2 regions of the Micromonospora sp. NPDC003944 genome follow, and region 2 is predicted to be linked to the other one. Evidence: predicted binding sites of a transcription regulator. Region 2 holds the regulator's gene; the other holds the start of a gene.
The links. Region 2 encodes HspR, which represses chaperone genes until heat shock. Its sites were predicted from a motif close to TTGAGTNNNNNNNACTCAA; they were not measured.

Region 1 (3,829 bases), on a different contig from region 2:
GCCGCCGCGGCGGCGTCGCCGGTCGAGGCGACCACCTCGGCGCGGCCGTCGGTGGTGATCGGGAGCAGCAGCTCCAGGCCGCGGACGAAGAGGGGGTGATCGTCCACGACGACGAGTCGCAAGGTGGAGGCTCCCGGCATGTCTGCGCCGTTCCCCAGCGGGTACCGATCATGCGGGTTGGCACCGAACGAGAGGAGTCGGGTGGATGCGCGTACGGCACGGTTTGCGGGACCTGCTGCGAGGGTTGCACCCCATCGAGCCGACACCCGACGCGAGACGAACGACGGAGGCCGACCCGGAGCTGCTGCTGCGGGTGTTGTGCCACGAGTTCCGGACGCCAGTCAGCACCCTCACGTCGCTGACCCGGGCGCTTGCCGACGAGCGTCGCGAGCTGACAAGCGCCGACCGGCGGGCGATCAGTGCCCTGGCCCGCGACCAGGCCGCCCACCTGCAGAGCCTGCTGCGCGACGCGACCGCCGGCACCGGCGTGCTGACGCCGACCCCGCAGCCCGAGCCGGCTGTCGCGCTTGCGGGCATCCTGCGGGAGGCCGCCGCGCTGGTGCCGGTCGGTCGTCGACGGGCACGGGCCACCCGGCGGGCGGCCTCCTGCCCGGTGCCGGCCGGACGAACCCGACAGGTGCTGATCAACCTGGTGCAGAACGCGCTACGGCACGGGCCACCGGACGGGCAGGTCGGGCTCTACGCCACCCTGCGCGGCCCTGGCGTGAGCATCCTGGTCACCGACGAGGGCCGGGTCGACGACGAGCTGCTGGTCGCGCTGCGGCGTCCGGCGCCGGCCGTCGGGATGTCCGGCCTGGGCCTGTGGATCGCGCGGCAGCTCGTCGCGACGGACGGGGGAGCGTTGCGGGCGCACCGGCTGCGTCCGCGCGGCGTGGCGCTGGAGGTGCTGCTGCCGACGGCGCACCCGCTGCGGTGACCCGCGCGGGACGCCGGTTGGCCCGTACGGGTCACCGGGGTGGGAACCGCCTCGCTACCTGTCTGCGGGTACCGAGGAGGTTCGATGTTCAGGCACGTCAAGGATCTGCAGTTCGAGGCCAAACCGGACGGCCCGGACGCGGCGTTCGCCCGTCGCCTTCAGGAGGTGCTTGGCGGCAAGTGGGGCGAGATGACCGTCGCCAACCAGTATCTGTTCCAGGGGTGGAACTGCCGGCTACCCGGTAAGTACAAGGACCTGCTGCTCGATGTCGGCACCGAGGAGATGGGCCACGTCGAGATGATCGTCACGATGATCACGCGGCTGTTGGACAACGCGCCGCTGTCGCTGACCGAGGGGATCGCGGAGGATCCCGGGGGTGCCGCGACCTACGCCGGCGAGAACCCGGCGCACTTCATCCACGGCGGTGGTGGCGCCCTCCCCGCCGACTCGAACGGTGTGCCCTGGAGTGGCGCGTTCATCACCGCCAGCGGCAACCTGTTGGCCGATTTCCAGCTCAACGTCACCGCCGAGGCGCAGGGGCGGCTCCAGGTGGCTCGGCTGTTCCACATGACCGACGACCCGGGCGTCAAGCAGATGCTGCGCTTCCTGCTGGCCCGCGACACGATGCACCAGAACATGTGGCTGGCGGCGATCGAGCAGCTCAAGGAGGACGGGCTGGAGGAGATGCCGGTGCCGGAGGCGTTCCCGGACTCGGGCGAGTTCACCGAGGAGTACGGCTACACCTACCTGGGCTTCTCCTCGGGCACCGACGCCGCGCAGGGGCGCTGGGCGTCCGGGCCGTCGCCGGACGGCAAGGGTGAGTTCCGCTACGACGACAACCCACGGGCGATGGCGCCGGAGCCCGTGTTGCCCCCGGGTGACCCCCGGCTCTACGGCACCAACCCGGGAGTGGCCGGTTCGGTGGTGAACACGGTGAAGAGCACGCTCACCTGAGGTGCCTGCCGGGTCGCCCGCCGGTCCGGGCGACCCGCCGGACCGGGCCGGGAAAGTGGCCTGGGTCACAGGCTGGAACAAGGGGAACGCTTTGTTACTTGAGTGAGACACGCTCAACTAACGCGAGGTGTTCGATGGCAACTCTTCCGGTACTTCCCCTGACCGACGCCGTGCTGCTGCCCGGCATGGTCATCCCGGTGACCCTCGACCCCACCACCCAGGCCGCGATCGACGCGGCACGGGCGACAGGTGACCGCAAGCTGCTTGCCGTACCGCGCATCGACGGCGAGTACGGACCGGTGGGCGTGGTGGCCACCATCGAGAAGGTCGGCCGGCTGCCCGAGGGTGAGCCCGCCGCCGTCATCCGTGGCCTGTCCCGGGCCCGGATCGGCTCCGGCGTGCCCGGCCCCGGCGCCGCCCTCTGGGTCGAGGCGACCGAACTCGACGAACCCGCCCACGCCGGTCGGGCCCGTGAACTGGCCCGCGAGTACCGCGCCCTGGTGACCTCCGTGCTCCAGCAGCGCGGCGCCTGGCAGGTCATCGACGCGGTGGAGCGGATGACCGACCTCTCCGAGCTGGCCGACTCGGCCGGTTACGCGCCCTGGCTGACGCTGGAGCAGAAGACCGAGCTGCTCGCCGCGCCGGACGTCACCGCACGGCTGGAGCTGCTCGTCGGCTGGGTGAAGGACTACCTGGCCGAGCAGGAGGTCACCGAGCAGATCAACAGTGACGTCCGGGAGGGGCTGGAGAAGTCCCAGCGCGAGTTCCTGCTGCGTCAGCAGCTCGCCGCGATCCGCAAGGAGCTGGGCGAGGACGAGCCGGACGGCTCCGCCGACTACCGCTCCCGCGTCGAGTCCGCCGACCTGCCGGAGAAGGTCCGCGAGGCGGCCATGCGCGAGGTCGGCAAGCTGGAGGGGGCCAGCGACGCCTCCCCGGAGGCGGGCTGGATCCGTACCTGGCTGGACACCGTGCTCGAGATGCCGTGGGGCACGCGTACCGAGGACAACACCGACCTGGCCGCGGCGCGGGCGGTGCTCGACGCCGACCACGCCGGCCTGGCCGACGTGAAGGACCGCATCCTGGAGTACCTGGCCGTGCGCAACCGGCGGGCCGAGCGCAACCTCGGCGTGGTCGGCGGTCGCGGCTCCGGCGCCGTGCTCGCCCTCGCCGGCCCTCCCGGGGTCGGCAAGACCAGCCTCGGCGAGTCGGTGGCGCGGGCGCTCGGGCGCAACTTCGTCCGGGTCTCCCTCGGTGGTGTCCGTGACGAGGCGGAGATCCGTGGGCACCGGCGCACCTACGTCGGCGCGCTGCCCGGTCGGATCGTCCGCGCGCTGCGCGAGGCCGGTTCGATGAACCCGGTCGTGCTCCTCGACGAGGTGGACAAGCTGGCCGCCGGTTACGCCGGTGACCCGGCCGCCGCCCTGCTGGAGGTGCTCGACCCGGCCCAGAACCACACCTTCCGGGACCACTACCTGGAGGTCGACCTCGACCTGTCCGACGTGCTCTTCCTGGCCACCGCGAACGTGGTGGAGTCCATCCCCGGCCCGCTGCTGGACCGGATGGAGCTGGTCACCCTGGACGGGTACACCGAGGACGAGAAGGTCGCCATCGCCCGCGACCACCTGCTGCCCCGGCAGCGGGAGCGGGCCGGGCTGACCGTCGACGAGGTCACCGTCACCGACGAGGCTCTCGCGCTGATCGCGGGGGAGTACACCCGGGAGGCGGGCGTCCGGCAGCTCGAGCGGGCCCTGGCCAAGATCCTGCGCAAGGTGGCGGTGACGCTGGCCACGGACCCGACGCCGGCACGTGTCGACACCGACAACCTCACCGGCTACCTGGGTCGGCCGAAGTTCACCCCGGAGTCGGCCGAGCGCACCGCCGTGCCCGGCGTGGCCACCGGCCTGGCCGTCACCGGCGCCGGTGGGGACGTGCTCTTCA
Region 2 (3,829 bases):
GCGTGATCCTTCTGCTGGTGATGCTCGGCCTGGAGTACTCAGCCAACGAACTCGTCGGCAACCTGCGCTCGGCGGCACCGGCAGGGCTGATCGACGGCGTCCTCAACGCGCTGCCCGGCGCGGGGTTTGCCCTGCTGCTCGGCTGGGACTGGGTCGCCGCCCTGGTCCTCGGCGGCATCACCTGGGTCTCCTCCTCCGGGGTGATCGCCAAGGTCCTCGCCGACCTGGGCCGACTCGGTAACCGGGAAACGCCGGTGATCCTCTCGGTGCTTGTCATCGAGGACCTGGCGATGGCGCTCTACCTGCCGCTCGTCACCGCCGTCCTGGCCGGCACCGGCCTGCTCGGCGGCGGCATCGCGCTCACCGTCGCGGTGGGTACGGTGCTGATCGTGCTGGTGGTCGCCATCCGGTACGGCCACCTGATCTCGTCCGCACTGTCGGCGAAGGACCCGGAGGCGCTGCTCCTCGGCGTACTCGGTCTGACGTTGCTGATCGCGGGCATCGCCGCGTCGCTCCAGGTGTCGGCGGCGGTCGGCGCGTTCCTGGTCGGCATCGCCCTGTCCGGCCCGGTGGCCCACCACGCCACCGAGTTGCTCTCGCCCCTGCGGGACCTCTTCGCAGCGGTGTTCTTCGTCTTCTTCGGCCTGACCACCGACCCGCAGGACATCCCGCCGGTGCTGCTGCCGGCACTCGCCCTGGCCGTGGTCACCATGGGGACGAAGACGGCCACCGGCTACCTCGCCGCCCGTCGGGTCGGCATCGCAGAACCCGGTCGATGGCGGGCCGGCCTGGCACTCGTACCCCGGGGTGAGTTCTCAATCGTCATCGCCGGGCTCGCCGTGGCCGCCGGGAGCGTCGAGCCGCGATTGGCAGCGCTCGCCGCGACGTACGTCCTGATCACCGTGGTCACCGGGCCGATCCTGGCCCGACTGCCGGACTTCCCGTGGTTCAAGCGGTGGCTGCGTAACCGCGCGGCAGCCCAGCGGCGGCAGCCGAGCCCGGTCGTCGACTCATTGCACTGAGGTCCACCTGAAGGCCGCGGCCGCGTGGGTCGCGCCTTCGCGAAGGTAGAAGCGGTGCGCCTCGGTCCGGGCCAAACCGGACTCCAGGAAGACGTAGTCGGCATCATCGGCCACTCCGTCGATGCAGTGGACCCACCCATGCCAACGGTTGCGGAATTGCTCCCCATGGGGACTACCGCAGCACCCGGCGGCGGGTTACCGTTTCGCCCCAGCAGCCACGGTCCGCAGGCAGCGTTGCCATACGCGGGCGAGAGCGGAAGGTTGGCCGGTGAGCGTGCAGGAGTCGACTTTCCACGGCTTCGCCAACCCCGTCGATCCGACTCCGGCGGAGTTGCGGTCCTGGGCGTACAAGCCTGATTCGGTGCCGTTGGCCTCGATGCCGCCCGACTGGGACCTGCTGGTCTCCGGCGACCGACTGGTGTTGACGCTCTTCGAGTTGGCGATGGATCCCACCTGTCCGGCCCGGCGATTCGCGCTGCACTGCCTCTACATCTACGCGGCCGACGGCATCCGGACGAACTTCCGCGCCCACCCGAAGCGTCGCTTCCGCAAGCTCGTCGAACAGGCCGAGCGGGACGGCGACGAGCTGATGAAGGTCTGGGCGCACAACGGCCGGGTGCTGCTGGCCCGACCGGACCTCTTCGTCTACCGGGACTGGTGCGAGGGCGGCCTGGTGCGCGAAAACCGCCGCCTCGGCTGAACCGGATCGCTCCGTTCACTTCGCCGATCTTGCAGTTTCTGTCCCGACCTATTGCACGAAGCTAGACACTCCGTCATCCCAAACTGCAAGGTCGCGGAACGTCGCGCGGCGAACGAGCCGGGACCCCCCGTGGGTCCCGGCCCGCACGTCGGTCACCGGTCAGGCCTGCTTGCGTTCCGTCTCGGCTCGGCTTCGTTCGCCGGCCTGGTCGCCGTTTTCGGCGAACCGGCCCGCGATGATCCGGTCCCGGTAGGTCCCCTCGGTCACCTTGTCGAACTTCTTGCGGACGGTCTCGGCCAGGCTCTCCAACCGGTCCTCCGTCTGCTGGGCCACCTTCTTCGTCGGCTCCGCCATCGCTCCCCCTCGCCATGCCGGTAGGTCCGGATTAAGCCGATTGGACCCTTATCGACAGGCTAACGGAAACGGCCCGGACCGCGCCGGGAAATCCAGCGCAGTCCGGGCCGACAAGACAGGTTCGAGTGAGCGGCGGGTCAGCGATCGGGCGTACGGCGGGGACGCCACACCACCAGAGCTGTGGACGTGCGGTTGGTCGGCACCAGATCCCGACCCGGGAAGCGGGCCAGCGACTCCAACTCGGCCACCCGGCGGTACGCGGCGTCCAACTCCGCCTCCAACCGGGCCACCCGCTGCTGCGCCTGCTCCAGCAGCCGCTCCAGCCCGATGATCCGCTTGACGCCGGCCAGGTTGATCCCGTCGTCCTGGCTGAGCCGCTGCACCTCGCGCAGCAGCACCACGTCCCGGACGCTGTAGCGACGTCCGCCGCCAGCAGCCCGACCGGGCTGCACAAGCCCCAGGCGGTCGTACTGGCGCAGGGTCTGTGGGTGCATCCCCGCCATCCGCGCCGCAACCGAGATCATCAGCACCTTGGCCTCGTAGGCAGGGTCGCCCGAACCGAGGAACTCGCCCGACATCCCGCTCACCTCCGCGTCCATTCCACCGGACTAACTGACTCGACGCACCCGTGCGTCGAGATGTTCCCGAGCCGCCGGCGGGGTCTGCTCGGCGAACGACTCCAGCGCCGTGCGCGCCTCGTCCGACAGACGGGCCGGCACCACCACGTCCAGCGTGACCAGCAGGTCACCGGCCTGCCCGTCGCGACGAACCACACCCTTGCCCCGGGCCCGCAGCACCCGCCCGCTCGGCGTTCCCGGCGGAACCCGCAGGGTCACCGCGCCGTCGAGCGTGGGCACCCGCAGGTCCGTGCCGAGCACGGCCTCCGCGAAGGTGACCGGCACGGTAAGCGTCAGGTCGTCTCCGGTACGCCCGAACAGCTCGTCCGGCCGGACCTTGACCTGCACGAAGAGGTCTCCGGCCGGGCCGCCACGCTCGCCCGGCTCACCACGCCCGGCCAGCCGGATGCGCTGACCGTCCGCCACACCGGCCGGGAAGCGCACGTTCATGGTGCGGGTCTTGGTGACCCCGCCGCTGCCGTGACACTCGGGGCACTTCTCCTCGACCACGGTGCCCACGCCCTGGCAGTTGCGGCACGGCTCGGAGAAGCTGAACGACCCCTGGTTGCGGGTGGTCACCCCGGCACCGTGACAGACCTGACAGGTACGCGGTTGGGTGCCGGGCTTGGCCCCGTTGCCGTGGCAGGTGTCGCAGACTCCGGGCGCGCGCAGCGTCAGGGGCAGGGTCACCCCGCGTACCGCGTCGCCGAAGTCCAGCGCCACCTCGGTCTCCACGTCCCGACCACGGGCCGGACCGCGTGCGGCCGCCTGCCCACCGGCCTGGCCTCCGGTGAAGATCGAGCTGAACAGGTCCTGGAAGCCGGTGCCACCGAAGCGACGATCGCCGCCTGCGCCGCCGCCGAACATGTCGGAGACGTCGAACGGCACGCCACCCGGCTGACCGCCACCCCGGGCGTTACGTCGGAACGCGCCCGAGCCGAAGAGCGAACGCATCTCGTCGTACTCGCGACGACGGCTGCTGTCCGAGAGCACGTGGTGTGCCTCGGACGCGGCCTTGAACCGCTCCTCGGCCTTCGGGTCGCCCGGGTTGTGGTCCGGGTGCGACTCCCGGGCCACCTTGCGGTAGGCCTTCTTGATGTCATCCGCGGAGGCGGCCTTGTCCACGCCGAGCACGG

Region 1: the regulator HspR is predicted to act here: its motif matches at 1,990-2,008, upstream of lon (endopeptidase La).

The regions. Positions count from the first base shown of each region.
Region 1 is NZ_JBSGIV010000045.1:53,475-57,303, reverse strand. It holds gene ACWER9_RS21770 (response regulator) at 1-107, opposite strand, end outside; gene ACWER9_RS21765 (sensor histidine kinase) at 206-937, shown strand; gene ACWER9_RS21760 (manganese catalase family protein) at 1,022-1,891, shown strand; gene lon (endopeptidase La) at 2,026-3,829, shown strand, end outside.
Region 2 is NZ_JBSGIV010000007.1:21,054-24,882, forward strand. It holds gene ACWER9_RS05025 (cation:proton antiporter) at 1-1,022, shown strand, start outside; gene ACWER9_RS05030 (hypothetical protein) at 1,291-1,722, shown strand; gene ACWER9_RS05035 (hypothetical protein) at 1,882-2,076, opposite strand; gene ACWER9_RS05040 (heat shock protein transcriptional repressor HspR) at 2,214-2,654, opposite strand; gene dnaJ (molecular chaperone DnaJ) at 2,685-3,829, opposite strand, start outside.